2 regions of the Fictibacillus sp. Mic-4 genome follow, and region 1 is predicted to be linked to the other one. Evidence: riboswitches for the same ligand, from Rfam matches in the RefSeq annotation. Region 1 holds a riboswitch; the other holds the start of a gene.

Region 1 (5,566 bases):
CCGGCGCTATGAAAGAGGGAGAAGCACATCCATTTATCCCGCCATCTCGAAAGTTGAAATTCCCCACCGCGAACTGATTCAAGTATTTGAACAAGGAGAACTTCCGCTTTATTTAAGACGATATGTAAATGGCGGGAAATAAAAAAAGCCATAATCCTGAAGAGGGATTATGGCAAAACGAACGCATGATGAAGAAATGGGGGTAGGGAATTGCAAAACTGCCGCTTGAAAGCCAGGGACAGCAAACTGAAGTTCCGCCCCCTACTTTAAGCCGGGCAGGAGAGAATTCATCTCACATCCATATAGTATGTGTAAAAGAAAAAAGGGTCTGGACAAGTGTCTCGGGTGGCGGAAAACAGGCGTTTATTAGGGGAGTTATAGGAGGGGGAGCATGCGAGCAAACGACATTTCGAGCTGGGAAGAGTGGAAAGAGATTTTTACAAATGAAGTTTATTGGGAGGCGGCGATTAAAGAAATTTGCAAAAAGGAAAACATCAAGTGCCATTCTGTGCAAAAAGGATATCCGGGAACACACGCCGTCTTCATGATTGATGGTGTTTACGTGCTGAAGATTTTTATGCCGCTCATTCCCAACGATTTTTATTCGGAGCGTGATACATACCTCCATTTAAAAGATGTCAATTTGCCGATTCCACGTCTTATTGCCGTTGGCCAATATGGCGGATGGAATTATATGATCGTAACGAAAATTGAAGGAGAGGCGGTTCGCGAGGTTTTCGATAAAATGACCGAAAGTAATAAAATAGAAATAGCGCGCGGGCTCGGGGGCATCATCGCAAAACTTCATGGTTACCCCGTTGGTGATCTTTCCGATAAAATGAATGCTTACTTAAGTAGTTGGGAGTTACTTCAAGAGGAAAGAAAAGAGAAAGTCGTGAAGGAACTTACCGGTGTCCTGCCACAAGAAGTTATTCTTGAAATCGGGGCGTTTCTGACCAATTATGACGAACATCAATGGGAGAGCTGCCTCGTTCATGCCGATTTAACAACTGATCATCTTCTTTTGGATAAAGACGGTGAAAACTATGAAATTGCAGGGCTTATTGATTTAGCCGACTGTCGGATTGCTCCTCCAGAATATGAGTGGGTATGCCTTTATACAGATTTATTATCCCAACATTCGCCGGCCATGCAAGCATTCATGAACAGCTATCGGCCAGGGGTGAAATTGGATGCCGCCTGGCGGAGAAAAATGATGTATGTCACCCTCACCCATTTATACGGCGTGAATTTGATCAAGTGGGTATTAAATGAACGCGGCAATCCAATCATCCGTTCAATGGATCAATTGCAAGAACTGATCTGGCCAAAGGAGCTGGGAAATGCTTGATTAAGCATTGTTTCCAAATCAATTGACTTAAAACTGATTTTCTATCCCTCATTTCTGAGAGATAACAAGAAAGCATTAATCTTAAAAAAGCTTGCTAAAGGACTATTTTTCATGAGGTAGCCTGGATTTTGTTCGCATAGAGCCGTTCTCAAGGACAAAAATGAGTCCTTGAGGTAGAAATGTGTCCAATAGAGCCCGTCTCAAGGACAAAAATGAGTCCTTGAGGCAAAACTTTGTCCAATAGAGCCCGCCTCAAGGACAAAAATAAAGAGTGGAGGGAAGCCACTGAAAAAGTTCCTTTTAATAAAAAACTAAAATTTTTGAAAAACCAAAACCCAAAAAAACAGTATTTTTCACTTAGGAAGTGGGGGATAGCATCGTGTTTACAATGCATTTCGCTTACCAAAGTGGGGATGTATTTTTTAGGAAAAAGCATTTTTGAAAATTTCTTGGACTTTTTCAGTGGCCTCGAGTGGAGGCAAAATTTTGTCCGATAGAGCTCGTCTCAAGGACTAAAGCGAGTCCCGGAGGTGAAAATATCTCCAATGGAACCGTACTGCAGGGCATTTTTTATGTCGTGGGCTTCAATTTTTCCCCAAAGTGCCTATATGTAAAAGCATTTAATTGGGGGTTCACCAGTTTTGAAGATAGAAGTGAAGAATTCTTATCCAATCTGCTAAAGGATGAAATTCAAAACCAATGATGAAATTGATAAGAACCATCCGATTCCCTCGGTAAGAATAATGAACTTGTACTATTGATTTCCATTCCTGAATACGCTGTACCAATGGACTCGGGATTAGGGGTGACGGATAATGGATTGGTTTCAGGCGATGATTTTGGGGATCATACAAGGATTAACGGAGTTTCTTCCGATAAGTTCAACGGGTCATTTGCTTTTAGGACGGCACCTGTTTCATTTGGATGATGCGGGTTTGTTTCTTGACGCCATGCTGCACTTCGGCACATTAATTGCTGTTATTACCGTCTATTGGAGAGAACTGCTTGACCTTTTGAAAAAACCGTTCTCCCGAATAGGACTGCTATTAATTGCGGGAACGATTCCGACCGTTATTATCGGTCTATCTTTTAAAGATTATTTTGAAGAAATTTCGAAAACGGGTGTGACGGTCGGATGGGAGTTTTTAGCGACCGGTTTCATCTTGTGGGCAGCAGATTCAATGAAAGAAAAAGGATTTAAAAAACTTCATCAAATTTCGTTTGCGGATGCAATTGTCATTGGCACGTTTCAAGGCGCAGCCATTTTGCCAGCTATTTCGCGATCAGGTCTCACAATCGCCGCAGCGCTTTTTCGGAAAATCGATAAAGAGACGGCAGCTTACTTTTCATTTTTCCTCTCCATTCCGGCAATAGCCGGCGGCTGTTTGTTGCAGGCGAAAGATCTTTTTACAGAACAAGCGGAGTCGATATCGTTTGGCGCATTGGCCATTGGCACGATCATGTCGGCTCTATTTGGCTATATTGCGGTCAGATGGATGATTTCTCTATTAAAAAAAGGAACTTTAAAAGGATTTGCCATTTACGTCTGGGGGCTGGGCCTCATTATTGTCGTCCTTCAGCTTACTGGTAAATTTTAATAAAATGATTGACAATTTTCGCTAGGAGGATTAAATTAGACTTAAATTCCTACGAACTGAATAAATGCCTTGAAAATCGCTGAATTCTAAATGTGTGTTTAAAAAGGAGAGCCTGAAAGCTTCCCAAACTTTTTAAACTATCACAAAAAAAGAAGCGGGGGACCCAATCATTCCGGGGTGAATCTTGCATTTGCAGCAAGAGGGGATACTCCATTCCCTAATCCGACAGCTAACCTCGTAAGCGTTATTTGGGAGAAAGGACAGTTTTAACACAGGCTGACCATTTTTCGCAATGGTCTTTTTTTGTTGTTTTCATTTTGTATTCAACATAAGGAGAGAGAGCATGGACAAGCAATTTGCAGTAATTGGTTTAGGACGTTTTGGAGGCAGCATTTGTCGTGAGTTTTCTAATATGGGATATGAAGTGCTCGCGATTGATAGGGACATTGAGCGCGTCAATGAATTTTCCAACATTGTCACACAGGCAGTTCAGGCCAATTCGACCGATGAAAAGGCGTTGCAGGCACTTGGCATTCGCAATTTTAATCACGTTATTGTTTCAATCGGGGACGACATTCAATCGAGCATTTTGACAACATTGTTGTTGAAAGAAATGGGAGTCAAGAAAGTCTGGGTAAAGGCACAGGATGATTATCATCATAAGGTGCTGGAGAAACTAGGGGCAGACAGAATCATTCACCCTGAACGGGATATGGCACAAAGGGTCGCACAACTGATCACATCAGATAAAATCATTGATTTTATTGAACTATCGAATGAATATAGCATCATTGAGATTCCCGTTTCTGATAAGTTGATCGGGAAAACGTTAACGGAATTGGATGTTCGCGCCCGTTTCGGCTGCAACATTGTTGCTATTAAACGAAAGGAAGAGATTTTTGTCTCCTCCATTGCCAACGTAAAACTTCAAAACGGAGATATTCTCGTTGTCATCGGAAGAAATGAAGATTTAAACAGGTTTGAGGCAGAAGGAGTGTAACAGAAAGTGGCTCTTAGAGTAAAAGAGAAAAAGCCATACATGTATAATCCAATTAAATTAAATCCGCCACAAATATTAGCACTCATCTTTCTTTCGCTTGTTATTATCGGTGGGTTGTTATTAAAGCTTCCAATTGCAACAGAAAAACCAATTTCCTGGATCGATTCTTTTTTTATCGCAGTATCGGCTTCAACGGTGACAGGATTAACTTCTATTGACCCGGGTTCTTCCTTTACGTTATTCGGTGAGATTGTCATCATGTTTTTAATTCAAGTCGGTGGCCTGGGAATTATGTCGTTCGCCGTTTTGGTCGTCATTATGATGGGAAAAAGGATTGGCATTAAGCAGAGGCTAATTATGCAAGAAGCCTTAAACCAGCCCTCGATTGGCGGAGTTATTCGCCTTGTACGGAATCTTTTCTTATTTACCGTTTCAATCGAACTGATCGCAATCTTCTTTTTATGCTTAAAATGGGTGCCGGAGATGGGGTTCGCAAAGGGCTTGTACTATAGCATCTTTCATACCATTGCAGCATATAACAATGCTGGATTTGCCCTCTGGCCTGATAATTTGGCCCGTTATGTCGGTGACCCGACGATAAATATGGTGATTACGTTACTTATTATAGTAGGCGGACTTGGATTTACCGTTCTTGTTGATCTTTGGGCGAGCAGGAAATGGAAGAATTTATCCCTGCATTCAAAAGTAATGATCATAGGTACGATTGCCGTTAATATTGTGGCGTTTATTGCCATTTATTTAATGGAACGAAATAACCCGGGAACGCTCGGGAAGCTTTCAGGAGCGGATAAAGTTTGGGCGGCCTACTTTCAGGCGATTGTTCCAAGAACAGCGGGATTCAGCACGATCGATATCGGACATATGGAACCCGCAACATGTCTGTTAACCATTCTCTTAATGTTTGTTGGTGCCGGAAGCACATCAACAGGCGGTGGGATTAAATTAACGACGTTTATCGTGATTGTGGCTGCTGTCGTTACATTTTTACGTGGAAAAGATGAAACGGTTATCATGAAACGGACCATTCGAAATACGATTGTTTTGCGTGCATTGGCCATCTCCTGTATTAGTGCCATCTTTATTTTTCTTGCTGTAATGATTATGAGCGTGACCGAAAAAGGATCATTTTTGCAAATATTGTTTGAAGTCGTATCCGCCTTTGGGACGGTCGGATTAACAATGGATTTTACGATGAATTTAACTGTAGTCGGAAAAATTGTGATTATTTTCATGATGTTTCTCGGGAAAATCGGCCCGCTCACACTTGCCTTTTCGTTGGCAAAACCCGCCGATAAGGCGAATATTAGATACCCCGATGGAGAATTATTTACGGGATGAAAAAAGGCAGGGAACTTACCCTGCTTTTTTTTTCATCATTCAATTTACTATGCTTGCGTCCGTAAAAGAAATAGACGATAAAACCGATAGCAATCCAAATGACAAACGAGATCCAGGTTACTTTGGAAAGGCTGATCATCAAGTAACCGCAAATAAAGACGGTAATGATCGGCAAAACAGGCACAAACGGAACTTTAAACGCTCTTTTCAAGTTAGGATGCGTTTTTCTCAAAATAATTACTGCAATAGCGACTAAAG
Region 2 (5,566 bases), on a different contig from region 1:
GTTTTCGTCGTTCCTTTAATGATTTCACTTTTAGGCTTTTTCTGAATAATAAGGCCAATAAGTGCGATTAGCGCAACTAAAACGGCTGGCTGACTTAAAATATCCATGATCAATTTAAGAAATCGTTCCCCCATTGATAGAAGCCTCCTTTTGCTTTTATTATTCAAACATTGGAAAGGCAACTTTTGAATCTACGCTCATAGAAGCCCTTTTTGCTTTAACACATCCGTTAGTTTTGAGCGAAGCCCATCCATATCAATGATGCTATCGATGACGATAAGCTCTCCTAAATGCCCCATCCCTTCGGCAATGTCTTTAGCGGCAATAAATAGATCCGCTGAATCTGGAGTTGCAGAGCTAAGATCAGAATGCTCTACTTCAATACCGCTTACTCCAAGTTCCGCCAAGATTTGTTGGACGTTCATTTCAAGCATGAAACTGCTTCCTAAACCTGAACCACATACTGCTAAAATTTTCATCGTCATTCCTCCTAAAGGTTTTTTTCAAAAATTGATGAACTACCTGACTTGTTGCCTAATTAAGCGATCGCAGAATAGTGCTTAAATAATTCAGAGATTTTTTCGATTGACTCTAGCTCTTTTAATCGTTCGATGTTGGCTTTTTCACTTAGCAACTTTGTCAATTGTGAGAGTGCCTTAAGATGTGTTTTATTATCAATTGCCGCAATACAAAACAATAATCGCACGGGATGCTTTTCGTCGTTTAAAAAATATACGGGCTTATTTAACTTTAAAAAGCTCATCCCCACCTGGTTCACTCCCATTTCGGGACGTGCGTGAGGGATGGCGACTTCAGGGCCAATGACGACATATGGGCCTACCGTCTTCACATTTTCGATCATCGCATCAATGTACGATGTGTCAATGGCCCCTTTTTTCAGCAGCGGATGGGCCGCTACTCTTATAGCTTCTTCCCAATCGGAAAGCTGTTCAATGATTTGAATCGTTTCTTCTTTTAATAGATCGTGCAACACTGGCTGTCTCCCCCTGTAAACATCTACTTTTTTATGAAAGGTCATCTTGCTGAGCGCATCTTTCAACCCTTCTTCATCATAAACATTTGCGAATTGCTCAATCGTGTGCATGAGTTCTTTTAAGGATAAATTTCGGTATTGAAATCCAAAAAGATGCTGATACACTTCATTGACCAAGCTATTTTTTTCAACTGGTGTCATGATTGGCTTGACATGAAAGCAGGGAAGAGCCGTCTCTAGTCCCACTGTTGAAAAAATCAGATCATACCCTTCAAATTTCCCTTCTTGGAATTCCTGCAGTGATAGTGTGCTTTCAACTGTAATTTCTGAGAAAAGCGATTCCAGCTGGTGTTTGACCATTAAGGAAGAGCTAATCCCGCTCGGACAAACGACAAGAGCTCGTTTCTTCTTCGGCATCATTTGTTTCGGCTTTTCTAGCAGAGCTCCAAAATGAATGGCAATGAATCCAACTTCTTCATCAGGAATCGTTATGCCGAGCAATGACCCGATCGGAAGAAGCATTTCCTTCACAATGGTATAAAGCTCTTGATGTTCACTTTTAATTTGATCGAGAAGTGGATTGGTAATGGGAATACGGTACTTCATGCGAAAATAAGCTGGCTTAATATGCTGGTAAAGCGTTTTAATCACTTCATCCTTTTTTTCAAAGGCAATGCACGCTTTTGATTCAAAATCAAGCACAAGCTGTTCGCAAAGCTTAAAGAGCAAATCGCGGTCCCCGTCTTGAACAGAAACGCTGCCTAACGACAGGCCAAGCAACTGAATCGTGAAGTAACAAAGCTCCGATTCTTCTTCCTCCAGCCCAAGCAGAAGAAATAGCTTTTCCGCTACCGACCACATGCGTTCTTTCTTTAATACATTCATTTCATCAGAGTGGAATCGGACAAACTTTCTTTCTTTTTGAAGGAAATAATAGAATTTAAGAAAATAGGAAAACTGAAGTAACCGTTCTTCGACAAATTGCAGTCCTAACATCTTTTCAATGTGTTTGAGGCTGCTGTGGATATGATCGAAGTGAAAATACTCATTTCCTTCGTTTAGCAGGTAATCGATCATTTTCTCGCCGTACGGCACTTGTAATAACTCGGATAAATGCTTCATGACGAGCACTCTCTTGTCCAATTCTGTTCCAATTAGATGATAGCCTCGCTGGCGGGTATAACGAATTTCAACAAGGTATGGGCTGTTCACGTCATTCGCCTTTTTGACATCGGAAATGACGGTGTTTTTGCTCACTTTTAGAAGGTGTGTCAAATGAACTGATGAGATGGGCTCTTGCCGGATAAACAAATAGAGATAAATAAAGATCAAGCGTTCTTCTTCCGTTAAATTAAAATCCCGTTCATTGATAAGGTTTTGCTGCTTTCGAAAATACTCCACAACATCTTCCGGCATCGCGATATAATGAATTCCTTTGTATGGAATTACCGGAAGTCCTCTTTCTTTTAACCAATGATTGACTTTCTCTAAGTCATAAGAAATTTGCCGCTTCGTTAATTGGGTATAATCCATGATCTGATTCATTGTTGTATTCTTCACTTTTAAAAGATAATTGAGCAAAAGCGCGGGACGTTTTTCGATCATCATTGGCTTGACCTCCTGTTTTCATCATATAATAAAACGCTTTCATGGTGGTGAGTGATTGGGAACAATTGATGGGAGGAGCGACGGACAAAATTGCGCTGAACTTCTATCATGGATAAGAAATTTTCAGCGATTCCCATCAATGAAAAAAGAGTTGCGTCAATTGAATGGTCTTTTAATTTAAAGAAATCGTAAGAAAAAAGAAGATTAGATGGGTCAAACTTATTAATACAAGATTATTCATTTAAAAATACAGATATTTTGGTTCATTTTCAATGAATTTCCATCCTTTACAAGCAAAAAAGCAAGGAGTAAGATTAACACTATCTTCATTTTTAAAAAATTCGAATGACCGCTGAATCCAAATTTGGAACGGAGGAACCATCGGAAAGAAATTTCCTGGGGTGAAACTTTTTAAGTCGGGCGACTCTTGCCGTCCGAACCCGTCAGCTAACTTCGTAAGCGTGGTAGGAGAGAGAAGGTGACATTAATAGTATTCAAAAAATTTGATAGTACTCATAACCTTTGCGTCTATATCGCTTAATTCCTCTAAAGGGGAAACGGGGGAACCAACCGTGGCTTCGAGCCACATGGGGTGAATCTCGATCTTTCGAGTAGGGCGACTCTCACGCCCGAATCCGTCAGCTAACCTCGTAAGCGTTTCGAGAGAGGCAACAAATTTCGTGTGCACACGGGTTTATTTAGTGATCCCTGAAGCCTGCGGAAGAGTTCCTCTTCCGCAGGCTTCTTTTTTGTTGCTTTTTTTAAGAAACAGACTCCAAATCAAGTCACTTCATTTGCTATCAAAAGGAGGAAGTCTCATTGAAAGATGTTTTCATGATTGTACTGATGATGGTCACATTCGGCATCCTATGGGGATTTATCAGGTGGTGCGACCGTACAACCGGAGGCGGTGAAAAACAATGATTTTCACTGCGATCGTGACGGGGGGAATTTTTATTTATTTGATCTATGCCCTTATCCACCCGGAAAAATTTTAAAAGAATAGCATTCTACGTTTTTAGGAGGAAACCATACATGGATGCATTGCAAATCGCGGCGGTCATTTTGCTGCTGCTTTTCATTATAAAACCATTGGGAAGCTACATTTATCATGTTTTTTCCAATGAACCGAATAAGACGGACAAATTCTTCGCGCCTATTGAGAAATGCATTTATGCAATATGCGGAATGAAAAACAGGGCGCCGATGACCTGGAAAAAATATACGATCTCTTTATTGTTGAGCAATATTGTTTTTGTTGCGGCTGGTTATGTCATTTTGCGCCTGCAACAATTTCTCCCGTTGAATCCTAACGGGATCAAAAACATGGAACCAACTTTATCGTTTAATACGATTGCCAGCTTTATGACGAACACTAATTTGCAGCATTACAGCGGTGAAACGGGACTTTCCTACTTCTCGCAAATGGCCGTCATCATGATGATGATGTTCGCTTCTGCGGCTACGGGGATTGTTGTGGCAATTGCTTTTATTCGGGGAATTACCACGAAAGGGAACACTATCGGCAACTTTTTTGAGGACTTCATCAAGGGACATACACGTCTTCTCATGCCTATGTCGATCATTCTGACGCTAGTTCTTGTGGGGCTGAAAGTTCCTCAGACGCTCGATCCGTCAATTACGCTGACAACACTTGAAGGAGCGAAGCAGGTTATTGCCATTGGCCCTGTTGCCGTTCTAGAAGCGATTAAACATTTAGGCACAAACGGTGGAGGATTTTTCGGCGCAAACTCTGCGCATCCATTCGAAAATCCAACCCCTCTTACAAACGTAATCGAGATTTTATCTATGTGGTGTATCCCTGCATCGTTAACGTATACTTATGGGCGTTTTGCGAAAAAGCAAAAACAAGGTTGGATCGTATTCGGCGCAATGAGCATTTTATTTGTGGCTTTTCTCGCTCTTATTTACTTCGCTGAAAGTAATGGCAACCCGGCTTTAACGGCTATGGGACTGGAGCCCTCGCAAGGAAGCATGGAAGGTAAAGAAGTAAGATTTGGCATTGCCCAATCGGCCTTGTTCAGCACGGTGACTACCGCGGCCACGACGGGAACGGTCAACAATATGCATGATACACTGACACCGCTTGGGCAAATTACGCCTCTTTCCCTGATGATGCTGAACACGGTATTCGGCGGAGACGGAGTGGGGCTTGTCAACATGTTGATGTATGCCATCATCGGGGTCTTCATTTGCGGATTGATGGTTGGCCGGACACCTGAATTTTTAGGACGGAAAAGAGATGAAATTAATTGCGGTGGCATTGCTAGCCCATCCGTTGCTTATTCTAGGGCCAACTGCCCTGGCATTTCTAACTGAGCTGGGAAAAGGCGCGATTTCAAATCCCGGGTTCCATGGGATTTCGCAAGTACTATATGAATTTACCTCATCTGCTGCCAATAACGGATCGGGGTTTGAAGGTTTGGGGGACAATACGCTATTTTGGAACATTTCAACCGGGCTTGTGATGCTATTGGGTCGCTATGTTTCGATCATTTCATTGCTCGCCGTAGCCGGGTCCCTTGTTCGAAAACAACCCATTCCGGAAACCATTGGCACATTTAGAACAGATCACTTATTATTTGTGGGGATTTTGGTGGGTGTTGTCCTCATTGTCGGAGCGTTAACGTTCTTGCCTGTCATGGCTCTTGGGCCGATCGCTGAATATTTGTCGATTCGTTAAACAAAAGAGGTGTAATCAAAATGAATCAATCCAAACAGAATAAGGGGTCTGGGTTAATTAAACAGGCTATCGTATCAAGTTTGATTAAATTAAATCCATTAGTGATGATGAAAAATCCGGTCATGTTCGTCGTTGAAATAGGCACGATCCTTGTCCTCCTCATGATGATCATGCCCGAGGCATTTCATGCAGAAGGAAGATTCGGGTACAATCTCGCTGTCTTTCTCATTCTTTTCTTTACGATAGTATTCGCCAATTTT

The links. A riboswitch is a leader RNA that binds a small molecule or an ion and turns the genes downstream of it on or off. The one in region 1 is predicted to bind cyclic di-AMP.
Region 2: linked by a shared signal. The riboswitch ahead of kdpF (K(+)-transporting ATPase subunit F) and the one ahead of WD019_RS13545 (potassium channel family protein) in region 1 are both predicted to bind cyclic di-AMP.

What each region holds. Positions count from the first base shown of each region.
Region 1 is NZ_JBBHZM010000020.1:53,165-58,730, reverse strand. It holds gene WD019_RS13560 (hypothetical protein) at 1-142, shown strand, start outside; gene WD019_RS13555 (aminoglycoside phosphotransferase family protein) at 392-1,351, shown strand; gene WD019_RS13550 (undecaprenyl-diphosphate phosphatase) at 2,167-2,949, shown strand; cyclic di-AMP (ydaO/yuaA leader) riboswitch at 3,075-3,209, shown strand; gene WD019_RS13545 (potassium channel family protein) at 3,293-3,949, shown strand; gene WD019_RS13540 (TrkH family potassium uptake protein) at 3,989-5,308, shown strand; gene WD019_RS13535 (amino acid permease) at 5,298-5,566, opposite strand, start outside.
Region 2 is NZ_JBBHZM010000059.1:3,065-8,630, reverse strand. It holds gene WD019_RS20455 (PTS ascorbate transporter subunit IIC) at 1-134, opposite strand, end outside; gene WD019_RS20450 (PTS sugar transporter subunit IIB) at 198-479, opposite strand; gene WD019_RS20445 (BglG family transcription antiterminator) at 539-2,602, opposite strand; cyclic di-AMP (ydaO/yuaA leader) riboswitch at 2,943-3,079, shown strand; cyclic di-AMP (ydaO/yuaA leader) riboswitch at 3,127-3,275, shown strand; gene kdpF (K(+)-transporting ATPase subunit F) at 3,523-3,600, shown strand; partial or broken gene kdpA (potassium-transporting ATPase subunit KdpA) at 3,638-5,306, shown strand; gene kdpB (potassium-transporting ATPase subunit KdpB) at 5,327-5,566, shown strand, end outside.